One region of the Phascolarctobacterium sp. Marseille-Q4147 genome, then DNA from elsewhere that is predicted to be linked to it. Evidence: a T-box and tRNA genes for the amino acid it is inferred to sense, from the RefSeq annotation. Region 1 holds a T-box; the other regions hold tRNA genes.

The links. A T-box is a leader RNA that pairs with one kind of tRNA and senses whether it is charged. The one in region 1 lies ahead of pheS (phenylalanine--tRNA ligase subunit alpha), so its partner is inferred to be a tRNA-Phe.
Region 2: it has a tRNA-Phe gene. The T-box ahead of pheS (phenylalanine--tRNA ligase subunit alpha) is inferred to sense a tRNA for this amino acid. The anticodon was not compared.
Region 3: it has a tRNA-Phe gene. The T-box ahead of pheS (phenylalanine--tRNA ligase subunit alpha) is inferred to sense a tRNA for this amino acid. The anticodon was not compared.

The regions. Positions count from the first base shown of each region.
Region 1 is NZ_CP072874.1:159,014-169,216, reverse strand. Features, by position in the region: gene KAH19_RS00675 (ISL3 family transposase) at 1-734, shown strand, start outside; gene KAH19_RS00670 (ABC transporter substrate-binding protein) at 872-1,822, shown strand; gene KAH19_RS00665 (ABC transporter permease) at 1,928-2,863, shown strand; gene KAH19_RS00660 (ABC transporter permease) at 2,869-3,741, shown strand; gene KAH19_RS00655 (ABC transporter ATP-binding protein) at 3,754-4,752, shown strand; gene KAH19_RS00650 (ABC transporter ATP-binding protein) at 4,749-5,708, shown strand; gene KAH19_RS00645 (Fic family protein) at 5,914-6,960, shown strand; T-box leader at 7,160-7,372, shown strand; gene pheS (phenylalanine--tRNA ligase subunit alpha) at 7,497-8,528, shown strand; gene pheT (phenylalanine--tRNA ligase subunit beta) at 8,541-10,203, shown strand, end outside.
Region 2 is NZ_CP072874.1:1,018,675-1,028,877, forward strand. Features, by position in the region: gene KAH19_RS04770 (ATP-binding protein) at 233-1,462, shown strand; gene KAH19_RS04775 (VOC family protein) at 1,482-1,871, shown strand; gene KAH19_RS04780 (helix-turn-helix domain-containing protein) at 1,923-2,312, opposite strand; gene KAH19_RS04785 (cation-translocating P-type ATPase) at 2,482-4,740, shown strand; gene KAH19_RS04790 (heavy-metal-associated domain-containing protein) at 4,760-4,966, shown strand; gene KAH19_RS04795 (hypothetical protein) at 5,006-5,212, opposite strand; tRNA gene KAH19_RS04800 (tRNA-Phe) at 5,308-5,383, opposite strand; tRNA gene KAH19_RS04805 (tRNA-Asp) at 5,388-5,464, opposite strand; tRNA gene KAH19_RS04810 (tRNA-Val) at 5,497-5,572, opposite strand; tRNA gene KAH19_RS04815 (tRNA-Glu) at 5,578-5,652, opposite strand; tRNA gene KAH19_RS04820 (tRNA-Lys) at 5,658-5,733, opposite strand; gene KAH19_RS04825 (NAD(P)/FAD-dependent oxidoreductase) at 5,906-6,778, shown strand; gene serS (serine--tRNA ligase) at 6,857-8,137, shown strand; gene KAH19_RS04835 (ISL3 family transposase) at 8,372-9,556, opposite strand; gene KAH19_RS04840 (type III PLP-dependent enzyme) at 9,936-10,203, shown strand, end outside.
Region 3 is NZ_CP072874.1:1,745,222-1,755,424, forward strand. Features, by position in the region: gene KAH19_RS08225 (AAA family ATPase) at 1-863, shown strand, start outside; gene KAH19_RS08230 (xanthine phosphoribosyltransferase) at 1,008-1,595, shown strand; gene KAH19_RS08235 (uracil-xanthine permease family protein) at 1,595-2,905, shown strand; gene KAH19_RS08240 (amidohydrolase family protein) at 2,939-3,829, shown strand; gene KAH19_RS08245 (hypothetical protein) at 3,831-4,523, shown strand; tRNA gene KAH19_RS08250 (tRNA-Asp) at 4,577-4,653, shown strand; tRNA gene KAH19_RS08255 (tRNA-Phe) at 4,659-4,734, shown strand; tRNA gene KAH19_RS08260 (tRNA-Gly) at 4,739-4,813, shown strand; tRNA gene KAH19_RS08265 (tRNA-Cys) at 4,822-4,895, shown strand; tRNA gene KAH19_RS08270 (tRNA-Leu) at 4,932-5,020, shown strand; gene KAH19_RS08275 (ZIP family metal transporter) at 6,419-7,195, shown strand; gene KAH19_RS08280 (TIGR00730 family Rossman fold protein) at 7,560-8,090, shown strand; gene KAH19_RS08285 (TrkA family potassium uptake protein) at 8,197-8,844, opposite strand; gene KAH19_RS08290 (TrkH family potassium uptake protein) at 8,865-10,203, opposite strand, start outside.

The sequences.
Region 1 (10,203 bases):
GCATAGCAATAGATGAATTCAGAGGCAATGCCGGTGGTGAAAAATTCCAATGCAATATTGCAGATCCTGTAAAACATCAAGTAATAGATATCCTGCCGAGTCGTAATACGGAGAATCTTTGTAAACATTTCTTAGAATATCCATATAAAGAACGTGCTGCAGTCAAGAAAATAGTTATGGACCTAAGTACTTTGTTCAGGTCTGTTGCCAAGACCATGTTTCCAGAAGCCAAGATAGTAGCAGATAAGTTTCATGTTATCAGAGTAGTCATAAACAGCCTGGAGAACGTCAGAAAACGCATTCAGAAAGAATTTCATGCAACAAAAAGGAAATGGTTCAAGCGAAGTCGCTATCTTTTGCTTAAGCCGGAATACAAGCTAACAGATGAAGATAAAACAGAGTTAGCTAGGATGCTTAACTCATCCTACGATCTTGAAAAAGCATATGTTTTGAAAGAACGTTTTTATGAAGTATTCAGGAAACAGACAAGAACTGAAGCAAAAAAAGAACTGGGAAAGTGGTTATTGTTGGCAGCTGATTTATCACTTCCTGAATTTCGGCATTGCATTACGACTTTTAGTAATTGGAAGATTGAAATTGCAAATATAATTGGCGAAAGAGTTTCTAACGGGTTTATCGAAGGAAGCAATAATAAAATCAAAGTATTGAAGCGAATCAGCTATGGTGTGCAGAATTTCGATAGGTTTCGTAACAGAATACTGTATCTGCAATAAAATATTGTGAAAATGCATTAGGATAACTATTTCTTATTACAAAACAAAAACAAAACTAGCCTCCAATATAAATATACTAGAGGCTAGTTGAATTGCAAAAATAATTATGTATTGTCTAGGTCTATGATGTTAAAGTCTTGAATACCCCAAAACTTGACATAGAACCGGATTATTGGGGCAACAACCTGCCTGCAACCGAAAACTTTGCTCCCGGCATATCCGATATCATCGAATTCCGTCCGATGATCGAAGCTTCTGCTCGCGTAATGGCTCTGCAGGCCGGCGAAATCGATGTATGCGTAAATCCGCCTATCAGCGATCTGAAATTCTTGAAGGATGACAAGAATATCACTGTTTACGAACAACCCGGTACCCGTCTGTTCTACTTCGCATTCAACGTTGAGAAGAAACCTTGGGATAACCAAAAACTGCGTCAGGCTGTAGCTTGCGCAATCGACAAGAAATCCGTTCTGGACGCTGCTCTGAATGGCAAAGGCACTCTGCAAAAAACCATTCTGAACCGTGGTCTGTGGGGCTTCTATGATGAAATGCCCGGCTATGACTACAACCTGGAGCGTGCTAAACAGCTGATGAAGGAATCCGGCGTAACCGGTCCTATCAAAACCACTCTGACCTATGCAACCGGCGCTCCCTATGAGCAGATTGCAACTGTTATCCAAGCTAACCTGGCACAAATCGGTATTACCGTAGATCTGGTTCCGATGGAGCAAGCTGCTCTGAAGGCTGCCTGCAAGGACGGCAAACAAACCCTGTTCCTGTGGCGTTGGAACGAAGACTCCAAGGTTGACTTCGTATATCGCGACCTGTTCTACACCGGTTCCGGTTCCAACTATCATCACTTCTCCGATCCGAAGGCTGACAAGCTGATTGATGATGTTGCAACCCTGAAGGATCAGAACAAACGCATGGAAGCAGGCGTTGAGCTGCAAAAATACCTGGTTGACGAATGCCCGCAGGTTCCTCTGTACATTGCTAACCTGGTAGTTGCCTACAATAAAAACCTGAAAGGTCAATATTTCTACGGCGGCGGCAACCACGATTGGCGTCATGCTTATATCGCTAAATAATTTTGCTGAAAAATTTACAAAGGCGTAAAACAAGGGAGGCGTAGTCCTCTCTTGTTTTATCATAGCACCTTTTAATTTGAGTTTTACAGAAAGGAGCTTTGTTGAATGCTTAAATATGTTGTCAACAGACTCCTCAGTTTGATTCCGGTAATTTTAGTAACCTCTTTTCTGATTTACTGGGCTATGAGTCTTACTGAGGGCGACCCCGCAATGATGATTGCCGGCGACGGCGCTTCTAAAGAAATGATTGCACAGATCCGCCATGAGCTTGGTCTGGACCAGCCTTTCCTGCTGCAATACTTTAACTATATGAGAGGTATGCTTGTAGGTGATATGGGCAAATCCTATGTAACCAACAAGGACGTATTCCATACCTTCTTCCAATATCTGCCGAACACCTTGTATCTGGGCGGCGCTGCTGTTATTATCGCTACTCTGGTATCCATTCCTCTGGGCATCTACACCGCTATCCACCAGAACACCTGGAAGGATACCGCAGGCATGATTTTCGCTCTGTTCGGTACCTCCATGCCTAACTTCTGGCTGGGCCTGATGCTGATCATTATCTTTGCTCTGCATCTGAGATTATTCCCGACCGGCGGCAACTTCGGCTGGAAGAGCCTGGTTCTGCCTGCTGTAACCGTAGGCTTCGGTCTGGCAGCTTTGATTACCCGTATTACCCGTTCCTCCATGCTGGACGTTATGCGTCAGGATTATATGACCACCGCGCGTGCTAAAGGCTGCAGCGAGCATCGTGTAATTTATAAGCATGGTCTGAAAAACGCACTGATTCCTATTATCACTGCTATCGGTCTGCAAATGTCCTTGGTTATCACCGGCTCCGTACTGGCTGAAACCGTATTCAGCTGGCCCGGTATCGGCCGTCTGGTATACGAATCCATCACCAGACGTGACATTCCGATGGTAACAGGTTCTATTATTCTGTGTTCTATTTTGATGTGCCTGATTAACCTGGTTGTCGATCTGGTATACGCATTCTTTGATCCGCGTATCAAGGCACAGTACAGCAAGAAGGGGTGAGGAAGATGGCTGCAAAGAAAAGAACTAAAAGACGCACCATGTTCCAGGAAACCTGGCATCGTCTGCTGAAAAATAAGGGCGCTGTAATCGGCATGGCCTTTCTGGCGCTGCTGTGCGTCATCGCTCTGGTAAGTCCCTTTGTTTTCGATTATGAAACCGACGTTATCGGTCAGAACCTGGCTATTAAGCTGCAGCCTCCCAGCGGGGAGCACTGGTTCGGTACCGATGAATACGGCCGTGACCTGTTTGCCCGCGTTATGTACGGCGCACGCTATTCCATGGCTATCGGTATCGGTTCCGTTGGCTTCGGTCTGATTGTTGGTACCATTTTAGGCTCTATTGCCGGCTTCTACGGCGGTAAGGCCGATGATATCATTATGCGCGGTATCGATATTTTCTACTCCATTCCTAACATTCTGAAGGCAGTAGTAATCGTATCTCTGCTGGGCACCAGCACCATCAACCTGATTATTGCTCTGGCAATTTCCTGCGCAACCAACTATGCGCGTATCGTGCGTGCTTCCGTTATGACGGTGCGCGATTTGGAATATGTTGAATCCTCCTATGCTATGGGCCTGCCCACCTGGAAGATTATTCTCAGACATATCCTGCCGAACTGCCTGTCTCCGATTATCGTACAGACTACTCTGCTGATCGGTACTACCATTATTTCCGCTTCCTCCCTGAGCTTTTTGGGTATCGGCGTACCGGCACCTGCTCCCGAATGGGGCGCGCTGCTTTCCGGCGGCAGAGGTCATATTCGTGATGCCAGCTACATTTGTGTTATTCCCGGTTTAGCTATTATGTTTACCGTATTAGCCTTGAACCTGTTGGGCGATGGCCTGCGCGATGCGCTGGATCCTAAGCTGAAGAAATAAGGGGGCTGCATTATGGATTTAGTATTAGATATTAAGGACCTTGTGGTCCATTATGAAACAGAAGACAGCGATGTACATGCTGTCAACGGCATTGATATTGCTATCGGCAAAAAACGTACTCTGGGCCTGGTAGGCGAAACCGGTGCGGGCAAAACCACTACCGCACTGTCTATCATGAACCTTGTTCCGGATCCTCCGGGAGTTATCAAAAGCGGTACGATTAAGCTCGAAGGCAAAAACGTACTCGAAATGAGCGAGCGTGAGCTGGAGGAAATGCGCGGTAACGACGTGGCAATGATTTTCCAGGACCCGATGACCGCTCTGAACCCTGTTATGACCGTAGGCGAGCAGATTGCCGAAAGTCTGGAGCTGCACCAGAACCTTACTCCGGAGCAATCTCTGGAAAAGGCTAAGGATATGCTGAAGCTTGTTGGCATTGCCGAGGCAAGAGCCAACGACTATCCGCATCAGTTCTCCGGCGGTATGAAGCAGCGTGTAGTTATTGCTATCGCGCTGGCCTGCAGCCCCAAGCTGCTGATTGCCGATGAACCGACCACCGCGCTGGATGTAACCATTCAGGCGCAGGTACTGGAGCTGATGAAGGATCTCATCAACAACCGCGATATGTCCATGCTGATGATTACCCACAGCCTGGGTATCGTTGCCGAGGTCTGCGACGATATGGCAGTTATGTATGCCGGCCGTATTGTGGAGAAGGGCACTGTTGACGATGTATTCAACAACATGCGCCATCCTTACACCGAGGGCCTGTTCAACAGCCTGCCTAACCTGAAGGAGCAGGGCGAAATGCTGGAGCCTATCAAAGGCCTGATGCCCGACCCGGCGGATTTGCCGCCCGGATGCACCTTCGCTCCGCGTTGTCCCTATGCTACCGAAGCATGCTCTGCCTCCGTGCCTGAGCTGCATTCCGTAGATGGCAGCAAAACTCATTTTGTAGCCTGCCACGCTTATTCCAGACCCGGATTTGCTTTAAGGAGGAACCAAAAATGAGTAATGCTCCGCTGTTAGTTATTGACAATCTGTCCAAATATTTTAATACCGCTGCAGGTCAGCTGCACGCTGTCGACGGTGTAAGCTTTACTCTGGAGGAGGGCAAAACTCTGGGTATCGTAGGCGAATCCGGCTGTGGTAAATCCACCACCGGACGCTGCATTCTGAAGCTGATTGAGCCCACCAGCGGCAAAATCATCTTTCAGGGCAACGATATCACCAAGCTGAGCCGTAAGGAAATGCGCCCGCTGCGCCAAAAGATGCAGATGGTATTCCAGGATCCGTTTTCTTCTCTGGACCCGCGTGAAACCGTTATGCAGCTTATCAGCGAGCCGATTATTGAGCATAAGCTGATTAAAGGCAGGGAAGCGATTGAAGAACGCACTCTGGAGCTGATGCGTACCGTTGGTCTGGCTGAGCGCTATGCCAATGTATATCCGCATGAGCTGGACGGTGGCCGTCGTCAGCGTATCGGTATTGCCCGCGCTTTGGCGATGAACCCCAAAATCATCGTTTGCGACGAGCCAGTTTCCGCGCTGGACGTTTCCATTCAGGCGCAGATTCTGAACCTGCTCAAACAGCTGCAAAAGGATTTGGGCCTGACCTATATTTTCATCACCCATGACTTGTCCGTAGTAAAATATTTCTCGGATGATATTGCTGTTATGTATATGGGTACCATGGTAGAAAAAGCACCTGCTAATCTGCTGTTTAAAAATCCGCTGCATCCATACACCAAGGCACTGCTTTCGGCAATTCCTCTGCCTATCGTGGGCAAGGATAAGCCTAAGCGTCAGGTTATCAAGGGCGAAATTACCGCTCCTATCAACCTGCCGGATGCCTGCCGTTTCATGAAGCGCTGCGACTGCCCGGTTGCCGGTGTTTGTGATAAAGGCAATCCTGTACTGCGCGAGGTTGAGCCGCAGCATTTTGTGGCCTGCTCCTGCGTAAAATAATTTATATTGAAAAAATTAATCGCCCTCTGAAAAGCTGATTTCAGGGGGCGGTTTTGTTTAATATTTGTTACTTTCGTCCAATTATATACCAATTTTGGACGAAAGGTTAAGGAGTTGGATGAATAGGGTCGGGTTTTCCCTTATCCTATTGGTGATTCCCTTATTTTATGGTATAATTTAAGGGAATGGAAGGAGGAGTAAGGGAATGAGAAGCTTTAACTACTCAATAATTAGAGAACAAAAATGGGATTCAGAAATTTTGAGCTTGATAGCTGCAATTTATAAAGAGGCAGGTAAACAGGAGCTTTTTGTAAAGCAACGGCCGGAAGAGCTTAATAAGCTGGTAGAAATAGCAAAAATTCAAAGTACGGAAGCGTCTAATGCGATTGAGGGCATTGTTACGACTAGCACTAGAATACGTGAGCTTGTAAACGAGAAAACAACACCGAGAAATCGTGATGAGCAGGAAATTGCCGGCTATCGTGATGTATTAAATATAATACATGAGAATTTCGATGTTATCCCCATCTCCAAAAACTATATTTTACAGCTTCATAAAATTTTGTACAACCATATGAATAACCAATTTGCAGGGAGAACTAAGAGCGTGCAAAATTACATAAGTGCTACTTACCCGGATGGTAGTACTAAGATTTTATTTACACCGCTTGCTCCTTACGAAACACCGGAAGCGCTTGAGCGTATCTGTGAAGAATATAATAGAGTAATAGGTAATTTGGAGTTAGAGCCACTTATTGCTATACCTGTTTTTATTCATGATTTTTTATGCATTCACCCATTTAATGATGGTAATGGAAGAATGAGCCGTTTGCTTACAACCTTACTTTTGTATAGAAGTGGTTTTTATGTTGGAAAATATATTTCTTTGGAAGCTAAAATTGCTAAGAATAAGGATTTGTATTATGAAGCTTTGGCTGATTCGCAAGTAGGCTGGCATGAGGGTAAGGAAGATGCTATACCATTTGTAAAATATATTTTGGGGACAATTCTTGCTGCTTATAAAGACTTTGAAGAACGTATGATTATCATTGAGCCTAAGCTTTCTGCGCTGGAAATGGTACGTAGAGCAAGTGAAAATAAAATCGGACGCTTTAATAAGCAGGATATTCGTGAGCTTTGTTCTACGCTTAGCGACAGCTCTATTGAAGCTGCTCTGCGTAAGCTGGTGCTTTCCGGTGAATTGCAAAAAGAAGGCAAGGGGAAAAGCACTTGCTATTTTAGAGTTAAATAGGGTTATATCTGAACCGCCCTCTGAAAAGTTAATTTCAAGGGGCGGTTGTTATTATATTTGCTGGTTTCATCCAAATAGATGATGGTTTTGGACGAAAAGCAAATAGGTTGGATGAAAGAAGATAATAATAAATCATTTTTCCCCTCTTTATCTTTTGCTCAAAAAGTGCTATAATAAACATCAAATTGAATCGACCCCTGATAACACGATGAACAAGCAAGTAGGTTTAAGGCTGTGTTTAAGAGAGCGAAGTCACCGGCTGTAAGCTTCGCACACAAAATTATACCGAAGTTCCCTTGGGAGTGTCCTGCCTGAAGGCCGCATGGCTGCGTAGGGTGGGCGTAAGGCTGCGTTAAAGCTTGCAAATGAAGGAACAAATTTGGGTGGTACCGCGAAGCTTTTCGCCCCTGTAAACTTATCAGTTTTGCAGGGGCGTTTTCTTATTTTTGGGTGACAGTCTATAAAGCACCATCTGCTGCGGTTATTCCGCGTATCTGATACTTTCTAAGCTGTCAAAGGAAGAAAGGATGAAATCAATGAAAGAAAAATTAGAAGCATTAAAAGCACAGGCTTTAGAAGAGCTTGCTGCCGTAACTTCTCTTGATGCGCTCAAGGACCTGCGCGTCAAATATCTGGGCAAAAAAGGCCCGATGACCGAAATCCTGCGTGGCATGGGCAAGCTGCCTGCCGAAGAGCGTCCGAAAATCGGCCAGATTGTTAACGAAATCAAGGCTGAGCTGGAGGGTAAAATCAACGAAGCAACTGCAGTGCTGGAGAAAAAAGCGCTGGCTGACAAGCTCGCTAATGAGCAGGTTGATATCACTCTGCCGGGCCGCAAGCCGAAAACCGGTCATCTGCATCCCGTAACCCTGACCATGCGTGAGATTAAGAAAATCTTCATGCGCATGGGCTTTGACGTTTGCGACGGTCCGGAAATCGAGGACGTATACCACAACTTCACCGCACTGAACCTGCCGCCTGATCATCCGGCACTGGATATGCAGGATTCCTTCTATATCACCGAAAACTATCTGCTGCGCACCCAAACATCCGGCGTGCAGGCGCGTACCCTGGAAAGCAAGGAGCCTAACACTCCGATTCGCATGATTTGCCCCGGTACTGTTTACCGCTGCGACTACGACGCAACCCACTCCCCGATGTTCCATCAGGTAGAAGGTCTGGTTGTAGATAAAAACATCAGCCTGGCAGATTTGAAGGGCACTCTGGAGCTGTTCTGTAAGCAAATGTTTGGCGAGGATGTAAAGGTTCGTCTGCGTCCTTCCTACTTCCCGTTCACCGAGCCTTCTGTAGAAGTAGACGTATCCTGCCCGATTTGCCATGCTAAGGGCGGCGGCTGCCATGTTTGCAAGGACAGCGGTTGGCTGGAAATCCTTGGCGCCGGTGTTGTACATCCCAACGTACTGCGCATGAGCGGTTATGATCCCGAGAAAATGACCGGTTTTGCCTTTGGTCTGGGCGTTGAACGTATCGCTATGCTGAAATACGGCATTGACGATTTGCGCCTGTTCTTCGAAAACGACCAACGCTTCATCAGTCAATTCAAATAAGGAGGATCAATCATGCTTGCATCTTTAGAATGGTTAAAACAATATGTAGATATTAACATCTCCGTTGCGGAGCTGTGCGATAAAATTACCCGTGTCGGCCTGGAGGTTGACACTGTAACCCAACTGGGCAAGGGCCTGGAGGGTGTTATCACCGGTAAGGTTATGGAAATCCATCGTCATCCCGACAGCGACCACCTGTGGGTTTGCATGCTGGATTACGGCCAAGGCGGCGAGCCGGTGCAGATTCTTACCGGCGCGCAAAACGTACATCAATATGACATTGTGCCTGTTGCCGTAGTTGGCAGCGTACTGCCTCCGAGCGAGCGCAATCCTGAGGGCCTGAAGCTGAAAAAAGCTAAAATGCGCGGCCTTGATTCCTTCGGCATGCTGTGCAGTGCCGATGAGCTGGGCATTGAATCCAAGCTGCTGCTGCCGGAGCAAAGAAACGGCATCTTCATTCTGCCGGAAAATACTCCGATTGGCGTAGACATCAAAACCGTTTTAGGCTTGGATGATACCGTTATCGATATCGACCTGACCAGCAACCGTGCGGACTGCTTCAGCATTATCGGCTTGGCGCGTGAAATCAGTGCTATTACCGGCTGCCCGCTGAAAATGCCCGCTATGGACGTTAAGGAAGCTGCCGCAGGTAAGGCCAGCGATTATGTAAACGTAAAAATTGACGCACCGGAGCTGTGCTCCCGCTTTGCTACCCGCGTGCTGAAGGATATCAAAATCATGCCTTCTCCCGAATGGATGCAGCGCCGTCTGCGTGCCTGCGGCGTGCGCCCCATCAGCAACGTAGTTGACGTTACCAACTATGTTATGCTGGAGCTGGGCCAGCCGATGCATGCTTATGATGCCGACAAGGTTGCAGGCCACACTCTGATTGTGCGCCGTGCAGAAGAGGGCGAAAAGCTCGTTACCCTCGACGGCAAGGAGCGTGAGCTGACCTCCGCTATGATTACCATCGGTGATGCCGAAAAGGCTGCCGGTCTTGGCGGTGTTATGGGCGGTCTGTTGACCGAGGTTACCGACGAAACCAAGAACGTTATTCTGGAGGCTGCTTCCTTCCATGGTCCTTCCATTCGCCGCACCTCCCGTGCATTGGGCCTGCGCAGTGAAGCCAGCGGCCGTTTTGAACGTGGCGTGGATACCATCCGCGACCATGATGCACTGAACCGTGCTGCTCATTTGCTGGAGCAGATGGGTGCCTGCGAAACCTTCAGCGGTATCGTAGAAGCTTATCCGGAAGAGCTGAAGCCGGCAGTAATTACCACTACCGCAGCAAAGATTAACGGCCGCATCGGCGTAAATATCGCTGAGGACGAAATGGTTGCTATCCTTACTAAATTGGGCTTCGGCGTAGAAGCAAAGGACGGCGAGCTGCTGATTACTGCTCCTACATGGCGCCGTGATATTGACTGCGATGCCGATATCAGCGAAGAAATTGCCCGTATGCATGGCTATGACTTTATCGAAAGCCATCAGCCGGAGCTGACCATCACCCAAGGCAGCCAGTCTGTGCTGGACGATGTTAAGGACGATGTACAGGATTACATGGTAGGCGCAGGCCTGAGCGAAATGATGACCTACAGCTTCATCAAGGCTAACGCTTACGATAAAATGCTGCTGGCAGCAGATGATGCACGTCGTAACTGCATCGAGCTGCTGA
Region 2 (10,203 bases), 860 kb from region 1:
CACGTTGCGGCTTGCGCTTGGCGCAGGCTGCAGCGTGCTTTTTGTATTATTTATTTTGTTTTAAAACCATTTGCAAGATGTGTGTGAATAAAATATTTCGGCTGTTTTAAAGTAGAAACGCAAAAAGTTCGGCTAAATCGTAAGGACGATTATGGTTTAGCCGATATTCTGCTTGCTTTTAGGTATTATATGGGATATACTTTGCATAGAATACAAGGAAAGGATGATGACTATGGCTTATATTAATCGAGCAATGGAGGCGACATTTAAAAGAATGGCGCAGGAATTTTCTGTTGTCCTATTGACCGGTCCCAGGCAGGTTGGCAAAACAACTATGTTAAAAAGACTGGCTGAGGCAGAGAATGTAAATCGCGAATATGTTACACTTGATGATATTACAGAACGCGAGATGGCGAAAAACGATCCTAAACTGTTTTTGCAGCTGCATAAGCCACCGGTATTCATTGATGAGGTGCAATATGCACCGGAGCTTTTTCCTTATATTAAGATTTATGTTGATGAGCATCAGCAGGCAGGAGATTTTTGGCTGACAGGTTCACAGATTTTTAAATTGATGGATGGTGTGCAGGAATCCTTGGCGGGGCGTGTTTGCTTGCTGCACATGTCACCTTTATCGCAGGCAGAGGCATGTGGCTGTACGTCTGAACCGTTTACAGTTGATTTTGAGCGCTTGTTAATGCGTAGCAAAGCTGTTTCTCCTGCAAGCATACAGGAGGTTTTTGAGCGGATCTGGCGTGGTGCTATGCCTGCCATTGTTAGTGGAGTAAAAAAAGAACAGGCGGCAGTTTATAGCAGCTATATTTCCACCTATATTGACAGGGATGTCAAGGAGATTGCGGATAGAGTTGATTCTTTTAAATTCTTGAACTTTGTCACTGTTGTTGCGGCGCTTACTAGCCAGATGGTGAATTATAAAACTATAGCTGATGCAGTAGAAATCAGTGTGCCTACTGTGAAAAACTGGCTGAACATTTTAGAGCGCTTGGGAATTATTTTTTACCTGCATCCATACAGTAATAATTTGCTGAAGCGTATGGTGACAAAGCCGAAGCTATATTTTTATGACAGCGGTTTAGTTGCCTATCTCACGAAGTGGACAGACAGTAAGACATTGATGAATGGCGCAATGAGTGGGGCAATTTTAGAAAACTTTGTTGTGTCTGAGATTGTGAAAAGCTATCAAAATGCAGGTTTAGAGCCGTTTATTTATTATTACCGTGATAAGGATAATAAGGAGATTGATATTGTTCTTGAACGCAATGGTACATTGTATCCGCTCGAAGTAAAGAAAACCATGATGCCGGACAAACGTTGGACGAATGTTTTTGGTGTGCTGGATAAGACCAGCTTAAAGCGTGGGACAGGTGGAATTTTGTGCCTGAGTGATAAGTTTACGGCATTTGACAGAGATAATTTGATAATTCCTGTTTGGGAGATTTAGATTAAAGCAGGTGATTTTCATGCGTATAACTGGTTTAGACCATATTGTTATCACAACAGCCAACATTGATAAATGCATAGCATTTTATGCAGGCGTTTTAGGTTTGCGTCATGAGTTGAAAAATGGCAAGCATGCTTTTTACTTTGGTGTGCAGAAGATTAATATTCACTGCAGACCGGCAGAATTTTTGCCGGCAGCGCAGCATCCTACATACGGCAGTCAGGATATCTGCCTGCTTGCTGACAGGGATATCTGCACAATTAAAGCAGAAATAGAAGCTAAGGGCTATCCGATTGAGGAAGGTGTTGTGGCACGTCATGGTGCCTGTGGAGCAATGCAAAGCATTTATCTGCGGGATGCGGATGGTAATTTGATTGAAATTGCAGTTTATGAAAAGAACAGCAAATAAAAAACTTCGGTAGAACGCTAAATATCATCGTTCTACCGAAGTTTTTCGTTTCTATTCGGTTTTGTCGTGACAGCAGCAATGTTCTGCTTCCATAGGCTTCATGGAGCATTCCGGGCAGATGCCTTCGCCCTCCAGCAGCTTGCTGCCCCAGGCATACATGGCCTGCAGGATGGGAAAGAGGCTTTCACCCCGCGGCGTCAGGCTGTACTCAACCTTAGGCGGAACGACGGCGTACACCTTGCGCGCAATCAAGCCGTCACCTTCCAGCTCGCGTAATTGCTGGGTGAGCATTTTGGGCGTAGCCTCGGGGACGAGGCGGCGCAGTTCATTGAAGCGTAGAATTTTGCCTGACAGATGCCACAGGAGCAATGCTTTATATTTGCCGCCGATGAGCTGCAGCGTGGCAGCAACGGGACAGTTGACGTTAATGGTGTCTTTCATTTGAATTATCCTTTCTGCATGGAGCAAAGAAGTTGATATGTTATTTTACAGTATCTTTTTGTATACTATCTACCTAAATAGTGCATTCTTGAAATAAAGGTAGCGTTTGCTATAATAATAGCAGACAAAAAATTTTACGTCAAATAGATAGTAAACGAAAGGAGCCACAATGAAAAAACAATTACTTGATATAACGGGCATGAGTTGCAGTGCCTGCTCGTCACGCATCGAAAAGGTTGTCAACAGGATGCAGGGCGTGGAGCAGATGAGTGTTAATCTGCTGAAAAATAATGCGCACGTTACCTTTGACGAAAGTGTTGTAGATGAAAAAGCGATTATTGCCCGCATTGAAAAGCTGGGCTTTGGCGCGAGAGTGCATGCTGCAAATGTTGCAGCGCCTGTGCCGCAGCAGGATACGGCGGCGCAGGAGATGGCGGAGATGAAGCAGCGTCTTATCGGCTCGCTGATTTTTGCCGGCCTTGTTTTTTATCAGCATATGGGGCGCATGTGGGGCTGGCCGCTGCCAGGCTTTATTCTGGGGCAGGAAAACGAGATGATTAATGCTTTGCTGCAGATGCTGTGGTGTATTCCGGTACTCTTTATCGATCGCAAGTATTTTATCCACGGTGTGCGTAATCTTTTAAGCGGTGCGCCTAACATGGATTCCCTGATTGCCGTAGGCAGCGGTGCATCGTTTATTTATGGTTTGTATTCCGTATTTGGCATGGCGTATGCCTTTGGCCATAACCGTCTTGATTTGCTGCCAGGCTTTGCCGATGCTTTATATTTTGAAGCGAGTGCCGTTATTTTGGCGCTTGTAACCTTAGGCAAGTTTATGGAGGCGCGGGCGAAGAGCCACACCTCTGATGCGATTAAGGCGCTGATGAAGCTTACGCCGAAGATGGCGCTTGTCGAACGCCACGGCCTGCAGGGAGAAATTCCTGTAGAGGAGGTAGTTACAGGTGATGTACTGATTGTAAAAAGCGGTGCGTCCGTGCCTGTGGACGGCAAAATCATTGAGGGCAGCGGTGCCTTGGACGAAAGTGCGCTGACGGGTGAAAGCCTGCCGGTAGATAAAACAATCGGTGACAAGGTTATCGGCGGCACTATTAACAGAAGTGGTTACTTTAAGATGGAAGCGACTGCGATTGGCGCTGATACTGCTTTAGCGAAGATTATTGCGCTGGTGGATGAGGCAACATCTTCTAAAGCGCCTATTGCCAAGCTAGCTGATAAGGTGAGCGGCTATTTTGTGCCTGCTGTTATAGGCATTGCCGTGCTTGCGGCGGTTGTCTGGCTGGCGCTGGGAGCAAGCTGGCATTTTGCACTGACGATAGCTATTTCGGTGCTCGTCATTTCCTGCCCCTGTGCTTTGGGATTGGCAACACCGACAGCGATTATGGTAGGAACGGGGCGTGGTGCCAAGAGCGGCATTCTGATTAAATCGGCAACAGCGTTGGAAACGGCGCATAAGGTTGATACCGTTATCTTAGACAAAACAGGTACGATTACAGCGGGCAAGCCGGTAGTGACGGATATTTTGCCTGTAAAGGTTACGGAAAATGAATTGCTGGCCTTTGCCGCAGGCTTGGAAAAGCTGTCGGAGCATCCCTTGGGGGAAGCTATTGTTGCTGCTGCTGAAGAAAAGCAGCTTGCACTTTTAGAAGTATGTAATTATAAGCAAATCTCCGGTCAGGGCTTTACTGCTGAGCTTGCAGGCGATGAGTGCGCAGCAGGCAATATGAAGCTGTTGCAGGCGTTGAATGTTGATACAAGCAGTTTGATGGACCAGTATGACAAGCTGGCGGCTCAGGGAAAAACACCGTTATATTTTGTCCGTGCGGGCGAGCTTTTAGGCTGTATTGCTGTTGCCGATACCGTAAAGGCTACGAGCAAGGAGGCAATCGGCAAGCTACAGGCTATGGGCCTGCATGTGCTGATGGTGACCGGTGATAACCGGGCGACGGCGGAGGCGATTCGCACACAGGTAGGTGTTGATGAGGCTGTTGCGCAGGTGCTGCCGCAGGATAAGGAAGCGGTGGTACGCAAGCTGCAGCAGGAAGGCCATATTGTTGCCATGGTAGGTGATGGCATCAACGATGCGCCTGCGTTGGCGCGTGCCGATGTAGGTATCGCTATCGGTGCCGGCACGGATATTGCGATTGAGGCTGCTGATATGGTTTTGATTAAAAGCGACTTGCTGGATGTGGCGAAGGCAATTTGCTTAAGCCGCAGTGTAATGACCAATATCAAGGAAAATCTTTTCTGGGCCTTTATTTATAATGCCGTCGGTATTCCGTTTGCTGCAGGTGTATTTTATACTGCCTTCGGCTGGCTGCTGAATCCGCTGATTGCAGCGGCGGCGATGAGCTGCAGCAGTGTTTCTGTTGTTACTAACGCACTAAGACTGCGTTTTATAAAATTGTAATTGCAAAGGAGATTTTATTATGACTAAGACTATTGCTATCGAAGGTATGCATTGCCAGCATTGTGTTGGCGCCGTTAAGGAAGCACTTGCTGCTGTAGCAGGTGTAACAAGTGTTGTTGTTTCCTTGGAAAACAATAATGCGGTTGTTGATGGCACAGGCCTGGATGATGCAGTTTTGAAGGCTGCTGTTGAGGATACCGGCTTTGATGTAACCGGCATCAACTGAAAATAAGCACAAAAAAACGCCGCGTAAGCGGCGTTTTTCTTATGCAAATATTTCTGCTATAGCAGGCGGAAGCATATCAAGTGCGCTTGCTGTCATAAATGCGGCAGCAATGGCTACGACGATAAAAGCAGCAGCGTGCGGATAATCCTTTTTACGTAAGGAAGAGAAGATGGCACGCAGGGATAAAAGCAGAATCAGACCCCAGATATAGGGACCGGTTACTTCATGGAAAAATTTTTCAAACATGATAACACTCCTTGCTGGCTGAAAAATGTGTTTAAGCAGATATAGATATACAGATAATAAAAAAACACCCGCAATAGCAGGTGCTGTTTTTGGATTGGTGCCTCAGCACAGAATCGAACTGTGGACACAAGGATTTTCAGTCCTTTGCTCTACCAACTGAGCTACCGAGGCGTAATGGCGACCCGGATGGGACTCGAACCCACGACCTCCGCCGTGACAGGGCGGCATTCTAACCAACTGAACCACCGGGCCATTACAATATTGAGGCAAAATGGGCAAAAAAATGGTGGGCGCTAACGGGATCGAACCGCTGACATTCTGCTTGTAAGGCAGACGCTCTCCCAGCTGAGCTAAGCGCCCGTATTTGGTGACCGGTGGGGGAATCGAACCCCCGATACCGCCGTGAAAGGGCGGTGTCTTAACCGCTTGACCAACCGGCCAAATGTGGTGACCCATGTAGGCCTCGAACCTACGACACCCTGATTAAGAGTCAGGTGCTCTACCAACTGAGCTAATGGGCCGTGGTCACGTTACTTGATTATAATACTCTATATGCAGGAAAATGTCAAGCACTTTTTTCAAAAAAACTTAAAAAATCTCCGGAAGCATAAAAACATTTGACTATGTATCTAGAAAAGCATACAATTAAAGTGTTATAGTAGGTTCTAAATTTTTTGTACGGAGGATAGACTTATGGATTACGATATTGCCGTTATTGGTGGTGGTCCTGCCGGCGTATCTGCAGCGATTACTGCAGCCAGCAAGGGACGTAAGGTTGTTCTGTTTGAAGCCCATGGCTTCAGCCCCCGTCTGCGTAGTGTAGCGCAGATTACAGATTATATGGGTATACCCGATATTTCCGGTACTGCGCTTATGGATATTTTTGTAAATCATCTCAAGCAGATGGAAGTAGATATTATTGAGGCCAAAATTATTTCTTTGCGTGAAGTAGGCGAAGGCTTTATGCTGGGTACGCCGCATGGTGAATATTCTGCGGATTCCGTAGTATTGGCAACCGGTATTTCCCGCTCTACCCTTTTCCCGGGTGAAAAGGAATTTTTGGGTAAGGGCGTAAGCTACTGCGCTGTTGTTGATGCTGATAAATATAAGGGCAAGTCCGTGGCTGCTATTGCTACTGTACCTGATGCTCTGGAAGAGGTTGAATATCTGGCAGACCAGTGCGAGCATGTATTCTTCTTCCCGCTGTATTCCGGTTTTGTTCCGCCCAAAAAGAAAAATATTACTGTAGTGCTGGATAAGCCGACAGAAATTACCGGTACCGACAAGGTTACCGGCTTGCGTGCAGGCGATGATTTTTACAGCGTTAAGGCTGCTTTTGTTTTCCGCGCCAGCGATCCGCTCAACAGCTTCCTGCCGGGATTGGAAATCCGCGGCCGCAGCATTTATGTTGATGATCAGGCGCAAACAAATATTGAAGGCGTTTTTGCCGGCGGTGACTGCACAGGTCAGCCTTGGCAGGTAAACCGTGCTGCCGGTCAGGGCCAAAAGGCTGCTCTTTCGGCAATCCGCTATCTTGCACGTCGCGATGAGGGAATCGGCTATTAAAAATTGCAGTAAAATCTTTTATCCCGGCGTGATTTATGCTACAATATAAGTTATGATAAATTGTTTGGAGGCTATATTATGTTAGATTTAAAATTCGTCCGCGAAAATCCGAAGCTGGTCGAAGAGGCTGTAAAAAGCCGTAATGGCAGCCTTGATTTGACTGAATTCCTGGAACTGGATAAACAACGTCGTGAAATTACCCAACAGGTAGAAGCACTGAAAAAAGAACGCAACACTGCATCTCAGGAGATCGGCAAGCTGAAAAAAGCCGGTCAGGATGCTGCTGAGCAGATGGCTGCAGTTCGTGCTCTCGGCGATAAAATTGCTGCAGATGACAAGAAACTGAAAGAGATTGAAGAAAAAATCAAAAGCATTCTGCTGACTATTCCTAACGTTCCCGCAGAAGATGTTCCCGTAGGCAAGGATGATACCTGCAACCCGGTTATCCGCACCTGGGGCGAACCGACCAAATTTGATTTTGAACCTAAGGCTCACTGGGATATCGGTGAAAACCTGGGCATTCTGGATTTCGAACGTGGCGTTAAGGTTAGCGGTGCACGTTATGTATTCTATCGTGGCATGGGCTCCCGTCTGGAGCGTGCCGTTATCAACTTCTTCCTGGATGTACACACCAGAAAGCATGGCTATACCGAATTCTTCCCGCCGTTCATCGTTAACGGTGCAAGCATGCAGGGCACCGGCCAACTGCCGAAATTTGCCGAGGATATGTACAAGCTGGAAAACGGCGATATGTACCTGATTCCGACCGCAGAGGTTCCTGTAACCAACTATCATCGTGATGATATTCTGACCGGCGACGAGCTGCCGCTGAAATATACCGCATACAGCGCTTGCTTCCGTGCAGAAGCCGGTGCTGCAGGCCGTGATACCCGTGGTCTGATCCGTATGCATCAGTTCAATAAGGTTGAGCTGGTTAAATTCACCAAACCGGAAGAATCTTGGGCTGAGCTGGACAAGCTGACCAACGATGCTGAAGAAGTCCTGCAATTACTGGGCCTGCCGTACCATGTTGTACGTCTGTGCACCGGTGACCTGGGCTTCAGCTCCGCTACCACCTATGATCTCGAAGTATGGCTGCCGGCAGCAAACTGCTACCGTGAAATTTCTTCCTGCTCCAACTTCCTGGACTTCCAGGCACGCCGTGCTAACATCCGCTTCCGTCGTGATGCAAAATCCAAACCGGAATTTGTACATACCCTTAACGGCAGTGGTGTAGCTGTTGGCCGTACCGTTGCTGCTATTCTGGAAAACTATCAGCAGGCTGATGGCAGCGTAGTTGTTCCTGAGGTTCTGCGTCCTTACATGGGCTGCGATGTAATTCCCGCTCCGAAAAAATAAGCTGCGCAGATACAGCTGAATAAAAATAAGCGTTGAAATGTCATTTAACCGGCATTTCAACGCTTTTATTTGGTTCTTTGTCAAGTTTTGGGGTATTCAAGACTTTAATATCATAGACCTAGACAATACATAATTATTTTTGCAATTCAACTAGCCTCTAGTATATTTATATTGGAGGCTGGTTTTATTTTTCTAAAATAAGACATAGTTATCCTAATGCGATTTTACTATATTTTATTCTAGATACAGTATTCTGTTTCGAAATCTGTCGAAATTCCTTACACCATAGCTGATTCGTTTCAATACTTTGATTTTATTATTACTGCCTTCAATAAACCCATTAGAAACTCTTTCGTCAATTATATTTGCGATTTCAGTTTTCCAATTACTAAAAGTCGTAATGCAATGCCTAAATTCAGAAAGTGATAAATCAGCTGCCAACAATAACCAGTTTCCCAGTTCTTTTTTTGCTTCAGTTCTTGTCTGCTTCCTGAATACTTCATAAAAACGTTCTTTCAAAACATATGCTTTTTCAAGATCGTAGGATGAGTTTAACATTCGAGCCAATTCTGCTTTATCTTCATCTGTCAGTTTGTATTCCGGCTTAAGCAAAAGATAACGACTTCGCTTGAACCATTTTCGTTTTGTTGCATGAAATTCTTTTTGGATGCGTTTTCTAACATTCTCCAGGCTGTTTATGACTACTCTGATAACATGAAACTTATCTGCTACTATCTTGGCTTCGGGAAACATGGTCTTGGCAACAGACCTGAACAAAATACTTAAGTCCATAATTATCTTCTTGACCGCAGCACGTTCTTTATATGGATATTCCAAAAAATGTTTGCAAAGATTCTCCGTATTGCGACTTGGCAGAATATCTATTACTTTATGTTTTACAGGATCTGCAATATTGCACTGGAATTTTTCACCACCGGCATTGCCTCTGAATTCATCTATTGCTATGCATTCCGGTAACTTAGGATGAGGGTAATTGAGTTTGTCGAACCATCTTATTATACTGGTTACAGATACTCCAAATCTTTTAGCTATTGATGAAAAGCTCTGCAAGCGGAAAGTTTCTTTGATTGATTCAAGATAAAGCCTGTCTGGAAAATGGCAATATCTTTTTATATATGAATTTTCTTCAGTAAAAGTAGTATTGCAGTTTTTGCAAATATAACGTCTTTTTCTTATTGTGACAATTAACGGCTTGCCTAAAACGACTAAATCTCTGACCGTTTGAAGTCTGTAATCCTTAATATAAGTAGTACTATTACCACAGTGAGGACAGCGATGTTCTTTCACAGGCATCTCTATAAAGGCTTTATATGATCCTGTTGATTCATCTTCCTCAAAATATTTTGTGTTTACCCCTTTAAAAAAAGGAATGGATTGTGTATAATTGTCGTGAAGCATAAGGTGTCTGGTCTCCTTTGTAGATTGTATTGTTTTGGTCGATGATATTTTACTACAATTCCAGCATTTTATGCTTTATTTTTTTGTCTAAAAAAATAAGTGCTGGAAGTATTGACCTAATCTAGGTCAATACCCCAACACTTATTATAGAACCTTTTATTTTTGCCTGCCGGATTCAGATATGTTTCTGTTGTTTCATATGTTTATGGCGAAATTTTCGCTATTTTACAGTCAAAAATGAGCCAATCCGTGATTATTGGAAAATTTTCCCGTTCTCCTCGAAAAAAATCAATTTTTTGCCGTTTTCCTATTGTACTTTCAAATTATTGTGGTACAATCATAGAAGAAAAAATAAATGCAATAGCAAGGGGAGAGTGTTATGAGTAATAAAAAACATTTCCAAATAAGCCAGCAGGCTGTAGAAAAATTAGCGGTACGTTTCGGTACACCGCTGTTAGTACTTTCTCTTGATGAAATCAAAAAGAACTACAAGGTTTTGAAAAAATATATGCCGCGTGTCAAAATTCATTACGCGATTAAGGCTAATCCTCATCCGGACATTTTGCGGGTAATGGCAGATATGGGCTCCTGCTTTGATGTAGCAAGCGATGGAGAAATCCGCACCCTGCATGATATGGGTGTGGATG
Region 3 (10,203 bases), 800 kb from region 1:
AGCAGAAGGCTGCCGATAAGCAGGCAGAGGCTGCGGCACAAAACTTAAGGCAGCAGCTGGCAGGTGCCGAAGGACAGCTGCAGGAGCTGAAAAAGCAGCTTGCCGAGCAGAATGAGCTGCTGACGGATGTTGATGAACAGGAGCTGCAGCAGGAGCATGAAAAGCTGCTGGCGCAGCAGCGTGAGTTGGAGCTGCAGGATAAGCGGCTCTATGCCGCCATTAAGAATAACCAGCGGATTAAGCAGGAGGTCAGCGGCTACGAAGAGCGCAGGGCAGCCTGCGAAGCGGAGTACAGCTTGATCAACAGCCTTTCCGCAACGCTGAACGGAACCTTGACCGGCAAAAAACGTGTTAATCTGGAAACCTATGTGCAGATGCACTATTTCGATAAAATTCTGCAGCGCGCCAATGTAAGGCTGCTGCACATGAGCCGCGGCCAGTACGAGCTGTGCCGTGACAAAATGCAGGATGCGGACAGCAAGACGGGCAACAGTAAAACAGGCCTCGATTTGGAGGTTAAGGATTATTACAGCGGTAATCTGCGCAGCGTCAAAACCTTAAGCGGTGGCGAATCCTTCATGGCATCGCTGGCGTTGGCGCTAGGGCTGGCGGATGAGGTGCAGTCCTGTGCCGGCGGCATTCAGCTGGATACGATGTTTGTCGACGAAGGCTTCGGCTCGCTGGATGACAGCAGTCTGCAGCAGGCTATTGCTACGCTGCAGGGCCTCAGTGAAGGCCATCGCCTTGTAGGTATAATTTCGCACGTACACGATTTGCAGGAAATGATTGACAAAAAAATTCTCGTCAGGAAAAAACGCGGCCAACAGGGGACAGGCAGCGAAGTCGCACTGGTGGTAGATTAAGGTAAAAATATCACTGCGGAAGCAGAAAATTACTTTACCATATATTGTCAGTGTGATAAAATAATCTTTATACTTAAAAGGCAAATTGATTGCTGACATGTTCGTAGCAGCAGTTAAAAAACAAAATGTATGGAGGGCTTGACGATGAAATTATTGGAAGAAAAAATTGTTAATGACGGTGTTATCAAAAGCGGTAATGTCCTGAAGGTTGACAGCTTTTTAAATCATCAGATTGATGTGCCGTTTGTTGCGGAGCTTGGTAAAGAATTAAAGCGCTTGTTTGCAGACAGGAATATTACTAAAATCCTGACTATTGAAGCCTCCGGCATCGGTATTGCCTGCGTTGCGGCAATGTATTTTGGCGTTCCGGTAGTGTTTGCCAAGAAATCCAGCGGCAGCAATATGGATAAGGATGTTTACTTCACTCAAATTTATTCTTATACCCATAGCAAAACAAACGACGTTGTTGTTTCCAAAAGATTCCTGTCTAAAAACGACCACGTGCTGATTATTGATGACTTCCTGGCTAACGGCTGTGCTCTGGAAGGTCTTATCGATATTGTGCGTCAGTCCGGCGCTACTGTTGAAGGCGTTGGCGTTGCTGTAGAAAAAGGCTTCCAGGGTGGCGGCGACAAGCTGCGCAAGGCCGGCTACAACCTGCATTCCTTAGCTATTATTGATAAGATGGATGCCAAAACCAACACAGTGGTGTTCAGACATGAGGAAGAGTAATGAGCGAAAACCAATATACTGATCCGATATACGACTTAGACGGAAAAATTTCTGTAAGCAAGGCGATTCCCTTCGGCCTGCAGCATATTCTGGCGATGTTCGTAGCGAATATCGCTCCGATTCTGATTGTAGCCGGTGTGGTAAAAATGCCGGTAGAGCAGAGCGGTGCTCTGGTGCAGTCGGCAATGCTGGTAGCAGGCATCGGTACGCTTATACAGCTTTATCCTGTCTGGCGTGTCGGCAGCGGTCTGCCTATCGTTATGGGCATCAGCTTCACCTTTGTATCTATCGCCTGTGTTATCGGTGCTAAGTACGGTTACGGCGGCGTTATGGGTGCGGTACTGGTTGGCGGCTTGCTGGAAGGCTTTTTAGGCCTGGGAGCAAAATATTGGCGCCGTCTGATTCCGCCGATTGTTGCTGCTACCGTTGTTACCTCCATCGGTTTCTCTTTGCTGGCGGTAGGTGCTAACTCCTTCGGCGGCGGCTTCGGTAACCCAAACTTCGGTGATGCTCCTTATATTATTGTAGGTACTATTACTTTGGTAAGCTGCATTGCCTACAATATTTTCGCCAAATCCTTTTACAAGCAACTTTCCGTGCTTTTTGGTTTGATTGTCGGCTATGTAGTTGCTTATTTTATGGGCATGGTAAACATGAGCAAGCTCGCTGAGGTTAAGCTAATTGCTATTCCTCAGCTGATGCCTTTTACCATGGAATTCCATCCTGATGCAATTTTTGCATTCTTTTTGATATTCCTGGTTTCCGCTACCGAAACCATTGGTGATACCTCTGCCATGACCGCCATCGGTCTGCGCCGTGATGTTAAGGAAAAAGAAATTTCCGGCTCCATTGTCTGCGATGGTCTGGTAAGCAGCTTGTCTTCTGTTTTCGGTTGCTTGCCTATCACCTCCTTCAGCCAGAACGTAGGCCTGATTGCTATGACGAAGGTTGTTAACCGTTTTGCTATCATGACAGGCGCTGTTATTATGATTATGGCAGGCCTGTTCCCGGCGCTGGGCGTGCTGTTGGCATCCCTGCCGGAGGCAGTTTTGGGCGGTTGCACCTTGATGATGTTCGGTTCTATCGTAGTCAGCGGCGTGCAGATGATTGCCAACTGCGGCTACAATTCCCGTAATGTAACGATTGCTTCTTTGGCACTCAGCATCGGCATCGGCTTTACTCAGACACCGGCAATTTTTAAGATTTTCCCGGATCTGATTAAGAATGTTTTTGCAGAAAACTGTGTAGCTGTAGTTTTTATCGTGGCTATGGTGTTAAATATCATTCTGCCTAAAGAGGAAGAAGAATAGCGATACGTGTTTTAAAATAAAGAGGGGTTACAAATGAAGATTATTGATGCCCATATGCATTATTACAATGTTGATGGTTTTGTGCAGGTTGCAGCCAATGCAGGTTATGAAAATACAGCGACCTGCTGGCAGAAAATATGCGAAGAAAACAATATCGTTTTTTCCGTAGCTATGGGCAACACTAATTATACGTCTTCGAAATACGGTGGTGTTACACCGCGCATGATTGACCTTGCAGCGCCTTTTGACGAGGAGCATTACAATCAGCCGCAGAACATTGGCTATTGCATGGGTGTAAACAGCGAGGCTATAACCGAAGCAAATGCGGAAAAAACAGCGCAGGAATTTGAACGCTTCATTAAGGACCCGCATTGTCTGGGCATTAAGCTCTATCCCGGGTATAATGCTGTCTATGTCAACGATAAAAGGCATTGGCCGCTGTTTGAACTGGCGCGTGCTTATAATGTGCCTGTTGCAATTCACACAGGCGATACAGCATGGCCCAGCGGTCTTTTGAAATATTCGCATCCGCTGACTGTTGATGAAGCAGCAGTGGCGTTTCCTGATGTTACCTTTGTTATAGCGCACTGTGGTTGCCCATGGTTCGCCGATGCGGCGGAGGTGGCCTGCAAGAATGCCAACGTATGTATTGACCTTTCCGGTCTGGTGGAGGGCAATCCTAAACCGCTGATGCTGCTCGAAAGACAGCGTGGCTTTTTGCGTCAGCTGCATACCTGGCTGAATTATCTTGGCAATTATGAAAAAATCATGTATGGCAGTGATTGGCCGCTTGTAAATATTCCCCTGTATATCTGGATGATCAGCCATGTTGTTCCAGAATGCTATCACGAGGATGTATTTTATAACAATGCAGTAAGGATTTACAGTAAAATCGGCAAGCTGCTGGAAAAGTGCGGAGGTTGAGATGGGACAGCCTGATATCAAAGAAATAGAAGCAGGTCTTAAGGATTGGGACTTTGTGCGCAATCTGCCTGCTGCAATCGGTGATTATACCCTAGTACCGGGTTCCGGCATCGACGGACAGATTTTGAATATTGCAGCCTATGTGCACGAAGCATCACACTGCCGTCTTGATTTGACTTATACAAAAGAAACCTTTGACTATGTACCGGTAAAAACCGTAGGTCTGCATACGTTTCGCGACGTGCGCTTTTTTTGCCGTGACCGCGAGCATTTTGCTGACATGATGCGCAAGAGCCTGCCGGATATTTTGGCCAGCATGGACAAGAAAACCGTGCATGCGCTGCCGTATGAAGCAAAAGCGTTGCACTTTGAGCAGTGGGACTACTGGCGCTCGCTGCCTGCCCAGGTAGGCGATTATGAGCTGTATATTACGCCTGATAATCCATTGCCTTATATCAATGGTTCCTTTATCTTTTTGGATTATACTGATTTTAAGCATGGCAATCAGATATACTTTTCCTATAATATTTTCCGTGATGAGCTGTTTGCGGAAATGCGTAAGAATTACCTGCCCTTGACCACAGACGCTTTTGACGTGCTTGGCAACGTGCCGGCAGAGGATAAACTGCAGGCTTTGCAGGTGCATATAGAGGAAAAATTGATGGCTGCATTGGAAGATTTAAAAAAAGTATAAAAAGATGTTGACAAAATAGGTTCAAGCCTGTATAATATAATTCGTAGTTGATTGGCCCGGTGGTTCAGTTGGTTAGAATGCCGCCCTGTCACGGCGGAGGTCGTGGGTTCGAGTCCCATCCGGGTCGCCAATCATGCCTCGGTAGCTCAGTTGGTAGAGCAAAGGACTGAAAATCCTTGTGTCCACAGTTCGATTCTGTGCTGAGGCACCATATTGCGGAAATAGCTCAGTGGTAGAGCACCTCCTTGCCAAGGAGGGGGTCGCGAGTTCGAATCTCGTTTTCCGCTCCACCTTTTAAGGCGACATAGCCAAGCGGTAAGGCAGAGGTCTGCAAAACCTTTATCCCCAGTTCGATTCTGGGTGTCGCCTCCATTTTTATTTCTTAAAAGGTGCCAAGTAGTTATGTCTGCCGCGGTGGCGGAACTGGCAGACGCAAGGGACTTAAAATCCCTCGGGTAGTGATACCCGTACCGGTTCGATTCCGGTCCGCGGCACCAACATAAATTTTGTTTATGTTGGAACAATATATAGAATGAAAATGCTGATTGTACTTTTAGAAGTCAATCAGTTTTTTTGTGTGTAAAAAAAGAATCCCGCCATCCCAGAGACAAGCTTCCCTGAAAGATGGCGGGATAGAGGGCGCTTCTAAAGAAACCATTCCCTCTGAATGCAGTTTAGCAAAGACTTTAATCATAAACCTTATGGTGATAAAGAAACATGCAAGATTCAATGGGAAGATAAGATGGTGTTACATTCGTTATCAGATAGCCGAAATAATAACCAAGTAACTGGCGAGCGTGCTATGACTGCCAATATGGCGAAATAGAAGAAAGCAAAAAATGCAGATATGCGCAAAGCGTGCATATCTTAAACGAGCTAAAGAAGCGTATGCCGAGGCTGGCGTATATGAGACTACAAAAGCACAGTAAAAAGCTGATACTACGGCAGGTCGCTAGGACTTGCTGGGTATCAGCTTTTTAATTTATATGAAGTTCTGAATTGCAATAAGAAAAACTGCTTTGACAAATATATCGTATAGACCTTCGCCTTACGTAATCTACGGTTTCCGATTTCTTCAGCCACGCAGAAGACAGGTCTGAGCCTTCGGGAGCGACCCTGAGCTTCCTGCCCCTTTTGCCTGCCGCGGGAATGGCTACCCACAAATTTCACCCATCTTTCAGATAGTTGAGCCAGCTAATTTCGAGAACTAGCAACACTCTGGTATTGAGCTACTTTTTCCTCAGAATTCTGTTATACACGGATTTCTCCGCTTCACTACCAACAGCTTGGTTCGGAGTTTCTGCTAAGTTCGCTGCAGCATCCCTGCTGCAGGTTTCACGGATTTTTCTAGCCTTTCGAGCTAGCGTCTATTGTCGCTGCCAGAATCCTTCGAGTTTTAATCGGCACCAAGATCCGCACATACCGTTCTGTGTTGCCTTTTGGGCTTCTCCATCAGTCCTCACGGAGCAACAGAAACCTCACTGCCGCAGTATCCCGCAGGCAGCCTGGTCACAGCTTCCGGTATTCTCGGAGGGGTTGACAACCCTTTAGTGCACCGAGTTATACGATATATTTGTCAAAACAGTTTTCAAGGAACATGTCGGTATTCAACCGATGAACAAAGTATAACATATCATAATGAAGTAATCGTGGAAAAAAAGGTGCGCATTGATTTCTTGCTGCTTGGTATGAGGGGGATTGATTAAGTCCTTTAGTTCGAATATGCTTCCTGAAGTTTGTTGCTGTTGCTGATTTCACATGCAGTATTAACTCCGCCGCATAAAAGTAGGTGATATAACTCCAAAGAAATCTCCGCTTTGGGTATCATAATTCCTACCGTTGTAGTATAATTAAGTTGACAAGAAACAAATTTTTTATACGAGGATGGTGAAGTAATGGAGACTTTTATCGGCATACTGATACCTTTTATCGGAACAACACTCGGTTCGGCGTGTGTGTTCTTTATGAAAAAATCGCTTAGCGATATGGTGCAGCGCTCGCTTGCGGGCTTTGCTGCCGGTGTAATGGTTGCAGCGTCTATCTGGAGCCTGCTGATTCCTGCTATCGAGCAATCCGAAAGCATGGGAAGGCTGTCCTTTCTCCCTGCGTTTATCGGCTTTTGGATTGGTATATTATTTTTACTCATGCTTGACCACTTGATTCCCCATCTGCATGTGGGAAGTGAGCAGACTGAGGGCCCCAAGAGCAATTTGAGCCGTACTGCGATGATGGTTTTGGCTGTAACGCTGCACAACATACCTGAGGGAATGGCAGTCGGTGTAATATATGCCGGCTTTCTGGCGGGAAATACGCCAATCACGGCAGCAGGGGCGCTTGCCTTGTCCATCGGTATTGCTATTCAAAACTTTCCGGAGGGTGCGATTATTTCTATGCCGCTTCGCGCAGAGGGAGAGAGTAAGAACAGAGCGTTTTGGGGTGGTGTGCTTTCCGGTGTGGTGGAACCAATCGGAGCTGTGCTGACGATACTTGCTGCTCAGCTTGTAATACCGGTCCTGCCGTATCTTTTGAGCTTTGCTGCCGGTGCTATGCTTTATGTTGTTGTAGAGGAGCTGATTCCTCAAATGTCGCAGGGAGAGCATTCCAATATCGGCACGATTTTCTTTGCCGTGGGATTTAGTGTTATGATGGTGCTGGATGTTGCGTTAGGGTAGAGAACAATTTCGGTATATCAGAATGCTGCACTTCACAGTAATCTCTCTTTAGTTAAACAGTTTATCTGGCATGCCTAACATCTTCTTTTGCAGATAGACAGATTCTGACGTACTAATGGCTTATAATATACTTGTACCTGAGAAAAAATCCTGCTGATAACCATAGAAAATTGAATTTACGGATACATAGGAAAAAGCTGATACTACGGCAGGTCGCAAGACTTGCCGGGTATCAGCTTTTTTATAAATTGACTGGCAAATCATCTGCATAACATAGCAAATTGTCTGGAAAAATATTGCGTATAGCTTGCACGGGTATTTTTATGGTGGTAGACTAGATTAAACAATACTCGGAGGTCTTAACATGAATATAACAGTATATCTTGCCTCATTCACAGGCAATAATCCTAAATTTGAGGCTGCGGTTAAAGAGCTTGGCACTTGGATTGGTGCGAGCGGTAATACGTTGGTTTATGGCGGTTCTAAAACCGGCCTGATGGGAGAGCTGGCACAAAGCGTTTTGCAGGCAGGTGGTAAGGTTATCGGCGTGGAGCCGCAATTTTTTATAGATGAAGACTATCAATATGAGGGACTGACGCAGCTGATAGTTACCAAAGATATGGCAGAGCGCAAGACGAAGATGATTGAGCTTGGCGATGCCTTTATTGCTTTTCCCGGCGGCGTGGGAACGCTGGAGGAAATCAGTGAAATTATGTCTAAGCTGTCTTTGGGACAGCTGCAGGCGCCGTGCATTTATTATAATCTTGATGGTTATTATGATGATATCAAGCACTTTTTGCAGCAGATGATTGCTAAAGGCTTCTCTTCAGAGGAAAAGCAGCAGGGAGTATATTTTGCGGAAAGCTTGGAAAAAATTAAGAAATTATTGAAATAAAAGAGTTGACGAGAATATAAAAAGGCTGACGCTGTGCATTTACGCAAGGCGTCAGCCTTTTTGCTGCCTTAAATATTCTGTGCTTAATAAATGTTGCACAGCCTGCTTATATCCGGAAACACTTTTGCAGTGCGTTATACTCGCCTAATGCCAGCATTGTTATATCGTCGGATAATATGGTATCGGGCGTAATTGAGACGTCAGTTTTTCCCAAACGTTTTATACCAAGAATATTGATGCCAAACTTTTTGCGGATATCTAACGTGCCGATGCTTTTACCAACCCATGCTTTGGGCACCTCTACTTCAAAAATAGCGTGCTGCTTGTCAATCTCTATATAATCGAAAATATGGTCTGCAGTGTAGCGTTTGGCTGCCCATATAGCCATCTGCTTTTCAGGATAGACTACATTATCTGCACCGTTACGAAGCAGAAACTTTGCCTGGACATCGCGTTCAGCGCGAGATACTACACATTTTGCTCCCAGTTCTTTTAAAAGAGAAGTAGTTTCCAGCGAGTTTTGAAAATTACCGCTGACAGTTACGAAGCAAACGTCAAAATTTCCGATGCCGAGAGCACGTAAAAACTCTGCATTGGTGCTGTCGCCAATTTGTGCTTTAGTGACAAATGGGAGTACATCATTGATTCTTTCCTCATCAGTATCAACTGCCATGACCTGATGCCCTAATTGTGAAAGCTGCATAGCGATATGCCGTCCAAAATGACCTGCTCCGATCAGTAAAATATTTTTCATAGGATATCCACTCCTTTTGTTTAGCCAATAGTGATTTTTTCCAGCGGCAGTTTTGAGTTAACTGCTTTTTTGCCGGATAATGCTGCGTACATGAGCGTAAGGCTGCCTACTCTGCCAAGATACATAAGTAAAATCAGTATCAGTTGTGAGGGTACATGCAGCTGCGGTGTAATTCCCAACGTCAGTCCGACTGTTCCCAATGCCGATGCTGTTTCATATAAGCAGGATGTCAGTGGCAGGTTCTCATAGGCACTGATAAAAATTCCTCCGCTGAAAAAAAGCGTAATATACACGGTGAGGATAGTAGAGGCAAGCTTGATTGCATTGTAATCGACTCTGCGATCAAAAAAATGGGCACTGTCCTGTTGGCGATAGGTCGCAACAATGTTGGCAAGCAGGACGGCAAAGGTTGTCGTTTTCATACCACCGGCAGTTGAGCCCGGTGAACCGCCAATCAGCATCAAAAGTATCATAATGCCTTGCGACGAGCCGGACATAACAGATAAATTTGCTGTGTTGAAGCCCGCTGTTCTTGTTGTAACCGACTGGAACAGGGACGCTTGAAGCCGCGCTTCTATGGGGAGAGAAGCAAAATCAGCAAAGAAGAAAAAAATTGCCGGAAAGACAATCAGGATAACCGTCGAGATAAGGATTACTTTACTTTGCATTCTGTAGCGTTGGAACTGCAGCTTGTTTTCACAAATGTCCTCCCACGTCAAAAAACCGATACCGCCAATTATGATAAGCAGCATAATCGTTATATTTATCATAGGATTCTGCGCGTAACCGGTAAGGGAGGGGTAGATGTTGTCTGCAGTTCCCAAAATATCGAAGCCTGCATTGCAAAAGGCAGAAATAGAGTGAAAGGTTGCCAGCCAAATACCATGCCAGCCATAGTCGCGGCAGAATACCGGAAGCATGGCAAGTGTACCCAAAAATTCAACAAGAAATGTCCCCCACAGGATAAACTTCGTAAGCCGGACAATACCGCCTACGTTGGGCGCTGATATTGCGTCCTGAAGGGTGGTGCGCTGCATCAAAGATATTCTTCGCCTGGACAGAAGTGCAAATGATGCCGCTACTGTTACAACACCAAGACCGCCAATCTGTATCAGCGTCAGAATGATTGTCTGCCCAAAGGCCGACCAGTAGCTGCCGGTATCATGTATCACAAGACCGGTTACACAAACTGCGGAGGTTGCGGTAAATAACGCATCATGAAACGGTGTTACACAGTGTTCTGCTGCGGAAATTGGCAGCATCAGCAGTAATGCACCCAGCAGGATTACTCCCGCAAAACCTAATATGATAATTTGAAAAGATGAAAGCTGAAATTTTCTGCTAATCATTTCTTCTGAC